3 linked regions of the Anaerocolumna chitinilytica genome follow. The protein of the gene in region 3 binds, or shares a complex with, the protein of the main gene of each other region. Links are inferred from orthologs where the notes say so. Each region holds a gene or a part of one and is shown on either strand. Other genes may lie near its edges.

What was found.
Region 1: the proteins of bsdcttw_RS21705 (region 3) and bsdcttw_RS08520 are in contact, whole or in part, in an NMR structure (PDB 2LRK), measured with the Escherichia coli proteins. The link is inferred for Anaerocolumna chitinilytica from one-to-one orthologs.
Region 2: the proteins of bsdcttw_RS21705 (region 3) and bsdcttw_RS04425 are in contact, whole or in part, in an NMR structure (PDB 1J6T), measured with the Escherichia coli proteins. The link is inferred for Anaerocolumna chitinilytica from one-to-one orthologs.

The regions. Positions count from the first base shown.
Region 1 is NZ_AP023368.1:1,966,177-1,970,272, reverse strand. The notes cover bases 776-3,610. They hold bsdcttw_RS08520 (PTS lactose/cellobiose transporter subunit IIA), read right to left. Parts: upstream 2,432-3,610; coding sequence 2,120-2,431; downstream 776-2,119. Other genes in these bases: bsdcttw_RS08515 (BglG family transcription antiterminator), read left to right, coding at 2,704-3,610; bsdcttw_RS08525 (PTS sugar transporter subunit IIB), read right to left, coding at 1,819-2,127; bsdcttw_RS08530 (PTS sugar transporter subunit IIC), read right to left, coding at 776-1,807. Also shown: bsdcttw_RS08535 (6-phospho-beta-glucosidase), read right to left, coding at 1-441; more of bsdcttw_RS08530, read right to left, coding at 551-775; more of bsdcttw_RS08515, read left to right, coding at 3,611-4,096. UniProt on the Escherichia coli protein: The phosphoenolpyruvate-dependent sugar phosphotransferase system (sugar PTS), a major carbohydrate active transport system, catalyzes the phosphorylation of incoming sugar substrates concomitantly with their translocation across the cell membrane.
Region 2 is NZ_AP023368.1:987,343-991,469, forward strand. What follows is about bases 732-3,597. They hold bsdcttw_RS04425 (PTS mannitol transporter subunit IICB), read left to right. Parts: upstream 732-1,410; coding sequence 1,411-2,784; downstream 2,785-3,597. Other genes in these bases: bsdcttw_RS04420 (DUF1284 domain-containing protein), read left to right, coding at 732-1,099; bsdcttw_RS04430 (BglG family transcription antiterminator), read left to right, coding at 2,922-3,597. In the rest of the region: bsdcttw_RS04410 (lytic transglycosylase domain-containing protein), read left to right, coding at 1-108; bsdcttw_RS04415 (HD domain-containing protein), read left to right, coding at 194-691; more of bsdcttw_RS04420, read left to right, coding at 701-731; more of bsdcttw_RS04430, read left to right, coding at 3,598-4,127. UniProt on the Escherichia coli protein: The phosphoenolpyruvate-dependent sugar phosphotransferase system (sugar PTS), a major carbohydrate active transport system, catalyzes the phosphorylation of incoming sugar substrates concomitantly with their translocation across the cell membrane.
Region 3 is NZ_AP023368.1:4,988,303-4,992,533, reverse strand. Bases 383-3,352 are described here. They hold bsdcttw_RS21705 (HPr family phosphocarrier protein), read left to right. Parts: upstream 383-1,723; coding sequence 1,724-1,981; downstream 1,982-3,352. Other genes in these bases: ptsP (phosphoenolpyruvate--protein phosphotransferase), read left to right, coding at 2,032-3,352; bsdcttw_RS21710 (PTS fructose transporter subunit IIABC), read left to right, coding at 383-1,689. Outside these bases: more of bsdcttw_RS21710, read left to right, coding at 1-382; more of ptsP, read left to right, coding at 3,353-3,669; ymfI (elongation factor P 5-aminopentanone reductase), read right to left, coding at 3,744-4,231.

The sequences.
Region 1 (4,096 bases), 3.0 Mb from region 3 along the record:
CCTGCTGCGCCAACTCCCACACTTTTGTACCAGCCCATAGGGGGTTTCATAATGAGAAATCGTAACAACTGGCTGAATCCCATATTTTAAACATTCATCAAATAAATCATCATAAAACTGAAGACCTTTTTCATTTGGTTCTGCTTCATCGCCAAGAGGAAAAATCCTGGACCAGCTGATGGAGGTCCTAAAGCACTTAAAGCCCATTTCTGCAAACATTGCAATGTCTTCTTTATAGCGATGATAGAAATCAATGGCTTCATGGCTTGGATAATTTTCCCCTGCCACAATACCGTCCGTATACACTCTAGCCTTATCGACCGTGCCTGCTGTAATACAGTCCGCCGAACTGATGCCTTTTCCATCAGCACAATAAGCCCCTTCACATTGGTTTGCAGCCACTGCCCCTCCCCATAAAAAGTTATTCTGTAATGTTGACATCGTCTCTCCTTATGTGATGGGCTGCCGCAATAGGTATCTCTGTGGATATGGCTTGCCATACTGCACAGAGCTTACTTTGCGACAGCCCCTTGAAATTTATATTTAATTACTATTCTGCTGCTACGGATTCTTCTTTTACAATCTGTCTGTCTACAAGTCTAAAGAACGGGAACCAAATCAGCGTAGTAATGAGAATTAATATGATCTGAAGTACTGCCGTCGGAATACCCTGGGCAAGAAAGCCGGATATAATCGTAGGCATTGTCCAGTTAACCGTTGTTCCGGTAAGTCTGGGTGTAATCCCAACCGCGATAGAAATATAACTGATGGAGGTACAAATGATTGGATTCAAAACATAAGGAATGAATAATAAAGGGTTTAACATAATGGGAATACCGAATAACAGGGGCTCATTGATACCGAAGATAGCAGGTACAATTGATAATCTTCCCAAAGTCTTCATTCTCTTGCTCTTAGCTGCAAATGCCATCAGGAATGCAAGTCCGAAAGTACCGCCGATACCACCGGGCTGGCACAATACGGAGAAGGAATCGATTATAATATGAGGCAGCGGTGTTCCTGCAGCCAATGCGCTGAGGTTTTCAGCAGATGCATTCATGGTAAGAGGAGAAATAATACTAAAAATCGCATTTCCATGAATACCGCAGAACATAAACAGGGTTGACAGAACCTGTACAAACAGATAAGCCGGGAAGGAGAGGCCAAAGCTCTGTAAAGGAGTCTGAATAAAGGTATAAATCACCTGATGAATGCTTCCAAAGCTGGTCTTTGCCATTAAAACATTGATTGTTATACCCACAACAGCAAATATTAATGTAGGTAGCATCGCTTTAAAAGACTCTTCCACCATAGGGGGTACGCCATCGGGCATATGGATATACAAGCCCTTATCAACCAATAGCTTGCTAAGTCTTACTACAATCACAGTAATAATCATGCAGGTAAATAAACCGGGGAAACCTAACCATTTTTCGGGAATGTTGGTATAAAGTTCCGTAGGAGTAACCAAAAGAAAAGTCATAAAGGTTGTGATTGCACTGGAAAGAGGAGCTCCTCCAATTTTGGTTGCGTATTGATACGGCAATACAAAAGCTATGTAAAGCGTAATTATACTAAGCGTCAGGGACTGAACTGTCATGAATACAGAAGCGAGTCCTGTGCCGGTTACAAAGCTCTGCCAGGCAGGAATATTTAAAAACGCACCAAGGCAGGAAAAGGAACCAATCATAATAATTGGCAGCAATATCTGGAACGTAGCTCCCAACGCACTTAAGAATTTGATTGCGCTGATCTTATTTGCTAACGGCATCAAAGCTTTTTGCAATGAATCAATTAATTTATTCATTTTTTTCTCCTTTATTTGTCGGCAATCTTAATTGCATCGTTTAGTATTTTTTCTCCGTTCATCATTCCAAAATCCACCGGACTTATGGTTTCCATCTTATCTGCATATTTCTCAAAAGTCTTCTTTGCCTGGGTTAACTTATACGCCAGCTGGGGTCCGAACAATATTACATCTTTTTCTTCAATAAAATTCTCCAGTTGTGTAAATGGGTACGCTTTTATCTCTGCTTCTATTGCCTTTTTTTCAGCTGCAGCCTGCATTTTACGTACTACCATCCCGGTACTGGCACCATTTTCACATACCAATGCTATCCTATACATTTTTAATCTCCTTATACATATGAACGATTTCTTCTGCCATCTCTCTAATAATGTCAGCACTCGTCAAGTGGTCTGCGGCATGCACCAAAAGCATTGAAATCTGTAAATCATTATGCTCTGCATCATAAAACAGTAATTCACTATGCTGCTGGTGGCATTTCACAATGGCCTCGTCTGCTTGTTTCAGTAATTCTTCTGCTTCCAGAAAGGCTCCTACTCTTGCTTTTTGTATTGCCTGCATAGCAAGGCTCTTGCCTTCGCCGCCATACGCAATGATTTCCATGCTTTTCTCAATTCCGTCCATGAGCATATCCTCCTTCCCTTTTTCGTGTTTGTGCAACACCTTATGAATACATTATATTTTTTTACTCATAATTTTCTATTACAGGATTTGCACTATTAAAGTGCAATCGTTGCCATTGCTTTAATTTTGGGATTCTATATAATAAAATTGTAAAAAGATATTCTAATTCTTAAAATCGAGGAGAATGAGGATATGTATCCCAATTCACAAAATCGTGTAGACTGTCAGATAGGTATCCTAATTTATAAAGTCATGTAGAAAGGAGGATTTGAGTGAAAGATAAAAAATATCAGGTATTAACTTATCTAAGCCAGCAGAAATCATGGGTTACCGCCGTTGAAATCTCCGTTGCTCTAAGTTACTCCGTACGCAGTGTAAAATCTTACATTGCTGATTTAAATTCAGCCTACCCGGATATTATTGCCTCTTCCCGCAATGGCTTCCTATTGGAGAACTTTTCTCTGGCTTCTCAGATTCTTAATACCTCACCCTCCTCTATTCCGCAGAATTCAGAAGGACGGATTTCTTATATCATAAAGAAATTAATTATGGAAGGGCTTTCTTATAATCTGGATCAAATGGCGGAGGACCTATGTATCTCTCCTTTGACCCTGACCAACGAAATCAGCAGGCTGAAATCCAAGCTGGGTGAATTTGATTTAGTATTTAAGAGCAAAAACAATATCGGAAGTATTGAAGGTTCCGAAAAGAATAAGAAAAAATTAATATCCCATCTAATCTATGAGGATACAAAGGATTTCTGCTGCAATCTTGAATCCTTACAGGTTTATCTGCCGAATCTTGACCTTAAGATAGTAAAGCATATTATCACGGATATTCTGTTAAAGCATCAATTATTTATCGATGATTTTGCTTTGATGAATTTTATCCTCCATGTAGGTATTACGATGGAGCGTTCCAGAGAAGGAGCAAGCTCTAAGGAATCCCTGCCTGAGAATGTGGACGACATCATTGCTCCCTTCATCCTGGAAATTATGGAGAAAATGGCAAAAGAGATAAAGCAGTATTTTAACATCACCCTTACCTCCGGCGATATTTATGATTTATCACTTCTTCTAATGTCCCAGGTGGTACCTGAAAATCTGATGGATTCAAAGAAAACTTCGTTAGAAGATGTCATTACGCCTGAAATCCATGAGTTAATAGAATTAATTCAGAATAAAGTACGTAACACTTACCGCTTTAATCTAAACAGCCAGGATTTTATCCTTCGCTTTGCACTGCATCTGCGTAATATGCTGGTAAGGTTAAAGCATAATATCCACCTGCGCAATCCGCAGTTTTTGACCATAAAGAATACCTGTCCTTTTATATACGATGTTTCTGTTTTTATCGCTGATATCATCAACCAGCGGGAAGGCTGTATTCTATCCGAAGATGAGATTGCTTATATCGCCCTGCATATCGGTGTATTGATTGAAGAGCAGCGGGCATTGATGAATAAGGTCATGGTATTAATTGTGTGCCCGCAATATTATTCCATTCATCTGAATCTGGTAAAAAAGATTGGTATGATATTTGAAGATGACATCATTATCGCCGGAGTCATATCTTCCTCCGATGAAATAATAAACTACAAGGATTATCAGTTTATTATCTCCACAATTCCGATTATTCCTCATCCGTCTGTTCCCCTGATACAGA
Region 2 (4,127 bases), 4.0 Mb from region 3 along the record:
GAGATTTTCATGGAAGAGAATAAGGATGAGAAGGAAGACAACACGAATAATTATTTTTCCAAAGCAATCAGTTACAATGCTCCGATAATGAATTTGTTTAATAATTAGTCATAAATGCCTGTTCCTTTTTTTGCCAGCAAATTAAAGGGAATGGGCATTTATTGCATTATTTTTGATACAAAAAGGAGAATCTATGAAACAAATCGGTGATGTTATTCATGAAATGATTGAATATTATGCAGGAGATGTAAGGAGAATCAATCATTTTCTTAAAGTGTATGCTTATGCGAAAACCATAGGAGAACTAGAGGAGCTTGACAAGGAAACCAGAGAAATACTGGAGGTTACAGCAGTTGTCCACGATATCGGTATTAAGGTAAGTGAGAGAAAATATAACAGCAGTGCGGGAAATTATCAACAGATTGAAGGCCCTATTGTAGCAGAGCCAATGCTGGCAAAGCTGGGATACGAAAAAGCTTTTATTAAGAGGGTATGTTATTTGATAGCACATCATCATACCTATACTAATATTACAGAAAAGGATTATCAGATATTGGTTGAAGCAGATTTTCTTGTAAATTTGGATGAAGATAAGGCTTCAGAGGTTACGATTAATAATGTATACCGGAATATTTTCAGAACGGAAACAGGAAAAGCAATTTTGCAGAATGTTTTCCGTTTGAAATTGTAGGGGTAAGAAGTGATAGACTTAAGACCACATCATGGTATGTGTATCGGGCAATTCAAAGGCTATGGCTACAGCGAAGATTTCGTCAGGAATATGACAGCGGTTGTGAATATGCTTTTTGAAAACCCTGAGACATTGGTTAGACTGGTAGTGACAGGAGATTGTATCTGCAGCAGCTGCCCTCATTTAAAGGAAGAAGGCTGCACTTCGGGTCAGAAGGTTATGGAGTATGACAGAAAGGTTTTAATGCTATGCGGACTACATGAGAATGAGGTTGTAACCTGGCGCGGATTTGTCAGTCTTGTGAAAGAATATATTTTGGATAAAAATAAACTGCCGGAAGTATGTACAAATTGTAGCTGGCTTTCAGTTTGTCTGGACTGTCAGGGCTTTCGGTATGAAAAAGTGTGAAGAATACATCGTATTTTTCACACTTTTTTTATGCAGTAGTGCAGAATGTCTGCAGTTTGCAGGGATACACTTTAGCAGGAATATGAATTTCAATTATTCTTTTTTGTATATAGTGCTTTTATCCTAAGCAAAAAGCACAAAATATCTTGCTTTTTAACCGTGTCATTATTGATTAGTGACAAAAGGTATTTTTATTAAGTTGAATAATAATAGGGGAATCCTTTATAATAAAAATATCTTAAGAAAAGATTGGCCAATCGCTTCTTAATGTCATATGCGAAATCCATTACGATTTAAAGAGAGGGTATGAGATGAAAGAAAAAATTCAATCATTCGGCAGAGCGTTAAGTAGTATGGTTATGCCTAACATCGGTGCTTTTATAGCATGGGGTCTTATAACAGCACTGTTTATTTCCACCGGTTGGGCACCTAATGAAAAATTATCAGGGCTTGTAAGCCCTATGGCAACCTATCTATTACCTTTACTGATCGCTTATACCGGCGGTAAGAATGTTGGCGGAATAAGAGGCGGTGTAATGGGTGCTATTGCAACCATGGGTGTTATTGTTGGTGCAGATGTACCTATGTTCTTAGGAGCAATGATTATGGGACCTTTATCCGGTTACATAATCAAAAAATTTGATAAACTAATTGAAGGTAAAGTAATAGCTGGCTTTGAAATGCTGGTAAATAACTTTTCCATCGGTATTATAGGCGGTATTCTGGCTGTTATTGGATTCCTTGGTATCAGCCCCATCGTTGCAGGACTTAATTCTGTAATGGAAGCAGGTGTTGGATTCTTTGTAAATCACGGAATTCTTCCTTTGGTAAGTATATTTATTGAACCTGCAAAGATATTATTCTTAAATAATGCAGTAAATCATGGTATTTTATCACCTATGGGTATGCAGCAGGCTTCAGAAACCGGTAAGTCTATCTTCTTCTTACTGGAAGCTAACCCTGGTCCTGGACTTGGTATTCTTCTTGCTTATTGTATCGCGGGCAAGGGAAATGCTAAGAGTTCCGCTCCTGGAGCAATAATCATCCATTTCCTTGGTGGTATTCACGAAATTTACTTCCCTTATATATTAATGAATCCTATTTTGATTCTGGCAGCAATCGCAGGTGGTGCAAGTGGAGTAGCAACTTTAACACTTACAAAAGCAGGTCTTGTCGGACCCGCTTCACCCGGAAGTATCATTGCCGTTCTTGGTATGACAGAAAAACACAGCTATGTAGGTGTTATTCTTTCCGTATTGATTGCGTGTGCGGTATCCTGTGTAGTTGCAGTTCCTCTGTTAAAGATATTTGGCAAAGAAGAAGATCTGGAAGCTGCCCAGAAGATGATGAAAGAAATGAAGAATGCTTCCAAAGGCATTCCGGCAGCTGATACTGTAGCTATAAAAGGCGTAAAAAATATCGTATTCGCTTGCGATGCAGGAATGGGTTCCAGTGCAATGGGAGCAACCATATTACGTAAAAAACTTGCAGCAGCAGGACTTGGTTCTATCAATGTAGTTCACGCATCTGTTTCTTCCATACCGGAGGATGCACAGATCGTTGTTACTCATGAGGAATTAAGAGAGCGTGCAGCTCATAGCTGCCCGAAAGCAAGACTGGTGTTAATCAAGAATTTCATGGCAGCACCTGAGTATGATATGTTAGTGGAAGAATTAAAAGCTTAATAATTGAAATAAAGAAACGGACAGGGGATTGCAGGATATCTTTCGGGGTATTTTGCAAACCCTTAGTTCCGGTTTATAGAATTGTAATTATACAGCAGTTGTGGAATAAGAAAAAGTCATGGAAAAGAGGGTCTGATATGATGTTATCTCCGCGCCTCATACAATTGTTTACGATACTTCTGAAAGAAGAAAGGCCAGTCCCTGTTCAAAAACTGGCAGAAGATGTGAAGGTAAGCAAACGAACCGTTCAAAGAGAATTGGATAATACCGAAGGTTTCTTAAAAAAGTACGGACTTCGCCTTAGTACCAAAGCAGGTACCGGTATATGGCTTGAGGGAGAGAAACACAGTAAAGACTTACTAATGGAAGAACTTGAGTCAAATGAAACCATAGATTTTATCAATAAAGAGAAAAGGCGAACAAGCCTTATTCTGGAGATTCTAAAAGACAGAGAGCCAAAAAAGCTCTATTACTACAGCAACATACTTGGTGTCAGTGAAGCAACCATCAGCAGTGATATGGAAGCGATTAAGGAATGGTTTGAACGATTTGATCTGATGCTAATCAGAAAACAGGGATACGGAGTAACCCTTGAAGGTACGGAAAGAAATTATCGCCTGGCAGTGAAGCGTTTTCTAGACGAGAACACAGATGACTTAGATATCAGAGTGGCAATCGGTGAGAGAAAATGGTCTGTTCTGGGAGAATTTTATGAGAAAGAAAATAAAGGTATTTTTCAATTAATAGATTATAAGGTTTTAGAGCAGGTAGTACAGTGTCTTAGCAGCATCATGGATAAAAAACTTATCAAGCTTACGAATAGTTCCTACTGTTCCCTGGTGCTTCATATCACCATAGCTATCATGAGAATAAAAAGTCAGGATGTCCTTTCTGCTGATGCAAAAGAAACTGATAAAATAATATATCATGAGGATTATGAGCTTGCTTTAAGAATCGCAGAATCCCTGGAAAAGGAGTTTTATATAAGGATACCGGAAGCAGAAATAGCTTATATCCTGCTCCACATCAGTGGTTCCAAACTCCAATCCATCGACATAAATGCAGATATGGATAAAGGAAAAGTGGTCAGTGAGGAATTACTGGAGCTTATTAATGAATTAATAGATATCTATGATAAAGACAATGCTTACGAGTTAAAGCAGGATGAAGAATTTGTTATTGGGCTGTTAGCACATTTAAAACCAACCTTTATACGGCTGAAAAATGGGCTATCCATTACCAATCCCCTGTTATCACAAATTCAGGAGACTTATCCTGACATTTATGGGAAATGCCAGGAGGTAGGTAAGTACATTGAGAAGAAATATGGCTTTACTGTGCCG
Region 3 (4,231 bases):
GCTATGGTTATCCCTGAGGGTGTGGATTTTGATTCCCTGGATGGAGAACCGGTACATCTGCTGTTTCTTATAGCGGCACCTAATTCCAGTGATAATGTACATCTGGATGTACTGAGTAAGTTATCGGTACTGCTGATGAATGAGGAATTTGTAGAGAGACTAAAGAAGGCGGAATCAACAGAAGAATTTTTACAGGTAATTGATGATGCAGATGAGGAGGCTCCTGCTAGTAATGAAGTCCCACAGGAGCTGAAGGATACTAGTGACAGTAAAAGTTATACCTTTAATATTCTAGCTGTTACCTCCTGTCCTACGGGAATTGCTCATACCTATATGGCTGCAGAAGGGTTAGAAAAGGCAGCCAGGGCTAATCAGTGCTTTATCAAGGTGGAGACCAGAGGCTCAGGCGGGGCTAAAAATGTTCTGACAGAAGCAGAGATTGCAAAAGCAGACTGCATTATTGTAGCAGCAGATGCCAAGGTACCCATGGAGCGTTTTGACGGACATAAAGTCATTGAATGCCAGGTGTCTGATGGTATCAGTAAAGCGGATCAACTGATAAAGCGTGCTATGAAGGGGGACGTCCCTGTATATCACGCTGATAATAAAGGCTCACAGGAAGCAAGGACTTCATCTGGAGGAAATTCATTGACACATCAAATCTATAAGCATCTTATGAACGGTGTATCCCATATGCTCCCCTTTGTAGTTGGCGGTGGTATATTGATTGCTATTGCTTTTTTGATTGATTCCATGTCCATTGATATGACAACAGTATCCGGTGAAGTCAGAGCAAATTTTGGATCTATAACACCTGCTGCTGCGTTGTTTAAGTCCATCGGCGGAGCCGCCTTTGGTTTTATGCTGCCGATACTGGCAGGCTATATTGCCATGAGTATTGGAGACAGGCCAGGTCTTGCTGTAGGTATTATTGGCGGGTATATTGCAGCACACGGTAAGTCCGGATTTCTAGGTGCTTTGGTGGCCGGGTTTTTGGCAGGTTATATTATAGTACTTTTACGCAAGCTTTTTGACAAGCTGCCGGAAACCATAGAAAAGCTGGCGCCGGTTTTACTTTATCCGCTTATCGGTATTCTCTTAATCGGTTTAATTATGACCTTTGTAGTGGAACCGCCTATTGGTTTCCTTAATACCGCCTTAAATAATGCCCTGACGGGTATGGGGACAAGCAGTAAGATTCTGCTTGGAGCTATTGTGGCTGGTATGATGGCTATTGATATGGGTGGACCTTTTAATAAGGCGGCTTATGTATTTGGAACAGCATCTATCGTAGCAGGCAATTATGATATAATGGCGGCTGTTATGATTGGTGGTATGGTACCGCCTTGTGCCATTGCTTTGGCATCGCTGATATTCCGAAGTAAATTTACCAAAGCAGAGAGAGAAACTGCTCCTGCCAACTTTATTATGGGATTGGCTTTTATAACAGAAGGAGCGATTCCCTTTGCTGCTGCTGATCCCTTAAAAGTATTGCCCTCCTGCATACTTGGTTCAGCATTTGCCGGAGCTCTCTCAATGGGATTTGGCTCGACTCTTATGGCACCTCATGGGGGAATCTTTGTATTTCCTGTAGTTGGACATCCCTTTCTGTATCTGATGGCATTAGTTCTTGGCACACTTGTGGCAGCCGGTATGCTGGGGCTATTAAAGAAAAGGATAACTGATTAAATTACGGAAACAACATTAAAAGGAGAAAATATAGATGAAAGAATTTAATCATATCATTGCGGATCCGGAAGGTATTCATGCAAGACCTGCCGGAGAATTGGTAAAATTATTAAAGGAATATAAATCCGTTGTTACTATTAACATGAATGGGAAAAGTGCGGATGCCAGAAGAATTTTCGCGGTTATGGGACTTGGTGTAAAACAGGGACAGGAAATACTGATAACAGCTGAAGGTGAGGATGAGGCAGAAGCCGTTGTTGCATTGGAGAGTTTCTTTCAGAATAAATTGTAAGTTAGGTTATCTTCTGTTGAATGAAATAAAGTCTGGAAAGGGGAAAATAAATGCAGACATTTCATGGAAAAAGTGTATTTGGCGGTATTGCTATTGGCAGAATACTTATTTATAAAAAGCAGGAACAGCAGGTAAAAAGAAGTAAAATTACTGATTGCGATGCGGAAATACGCCGTTTCAGAGAATCCAGGGATAAAGTAATTGAACAGTTGAAAGGACTTTACGAAGTAGCGTTGAAGAAAATCGGAGAATCAGAAGCGGCTATATTTGAAATACACCAGATGATGCTGGAAGATATGGATTATAACGAATCCATCGAGAGTATTATCATAAGCCAGGAGGTAAATGCAGAATATGCCGTAGCAGCTACGGGAGACAATTTTGCACAGATGTTCTCGAATATGGACGATGACTACATGCGTGGAAGAGCTGCAGATGTTAAGGATGTATCTGAACGGCTGTTAGGCAATCTTACCGGGAATGAGAATGGTTGTTTTTCACTGGAAGGACCCTCAATTCTTGTGGCGGAGGATTTGGTTCCCAGTGAGACCGTGCAGCTCGATAAGGAAAAAGTTCTTGCTTTTGTTACTGTCAAAGGCTCTGTCAACTCACATACGGCCATATTAGCCAGAACAATGAATATCCCCGCCTTGATTGGTGTTGAATTATCAGAGGAAGTAATGGGCCAGATGGATGGAAAGATCGGTATTGTAGATGGCTTTTCGGGCAGTTTCCACCTGGATCCGGAGGAATCTCTGAGCATTGAATTGCAAAAGAGAATGAATGCGGAAGATGAGAAAAAAAGACTTTTGAAAGACTTGCGCGGCAAGGCAAATATAACCCTTGACGGTAAGGAGATTAAACTCTATGCCAACATAGGCAACAGTAAGGATTTGGCGATGGTGCTGCAAAATGATGCCGCGGGAATTGGGCTGTTCCGCAGTGAATTTATATATCTGGAGAAAAAGGAATATCCTACGGAGGAAGAGCAGTTTACCATCTACAAGACTGTAGCGCAGACAATGGCAGGCAAGAAGGTCATTATCCGCACATTGGATATTGGTGCAGATAAACAGGCAGATTATTTTAAGTTAGATAAGGAAGAAAATCCAGCTATGGGCTGCCGAGCTATCCGTATATGTCTTACCAGACCGGAAATCTTTAAAACACAGCTGCGTGCTCTGTTCCGCGCAAGCGCTTTTGGAAATATTGCCATAATGTATCCTATGATTATTTCCGTCGAGGAAGTACGAAGGATTCGTGAGATAACAAAGCAGGTAGAGGAAGAACTAAATGAGCAGGGTATCGCTTATGGACTGGTGGAACAGGGGATTATGATTGAAACTCCTGCAGCTGTTATGGTGAGTGAAGAACTGGCAAAAGAGGTGGATTTCTTTAGTATTGGCACCAATGATCTTACTCAGTATACTTTGGCAATTGACAGACAGAATCCGCAATTGGATGAGTTCTATGATGCCCACCATCCTGCCGTGCTCAGGATGATTCAGATGGTAATTGAGAATGCTCATAAAGCGGGGATATGGGTAGGAATCTGTGGCGAACTGGGAGCAGATGCAGAACTTACTAGCACATTTCTTAAAATGGGAGTGGATGAGTTGTCTGTATCTCCCGGATACATTCTGCCTTTGCGAAAAATTATAAGAGAGACGGATGTAAGTAAACTATAATGGAATTAATGATTAAGAGGGTTCATATTATCACAAAGTTTTAGTGATAATTGGACCCTCTTTTTGATAGTTTATTAGATCCATGCTCCATCCAGTGCAATCACTTGTCCGTTCAGATAATCATTTCCGGCGGCTAACTGCCAGGTAAGTTCCGCCACTTCTTCAGCCTTTCCCAGCCGGTTTGCAGGTATTTCTTCTGTCAGAGACTCTTTGTCTGCTTTTGAAAGAAAAGAATTCATAGAGGTATCTATTGCACCGCAGGCTATGGCATTTACCTGTATATTACTTGGTGCAAGTTCCTTTGCAAGCGCTTTGGTAAAGGCATTCATGCCGCCCTTGGAAGCGGAATAGGCTACTTCACAGGATGCACCGCAGACGCCCCAGACGGAGGAAATATTAATGATTTTGCCTGACTTGGCTCTTACCATATCCGGTACGGTCTGATGGCAGCAGTTATAGACCGAAGTTAAATTGGAGTTGATAATAGTATTCCAGACAGTGGGATCTGTTTCTGTAAATAAGCCTATATGGGAGATGCCGGCATTGTTCACTAATATGTGCA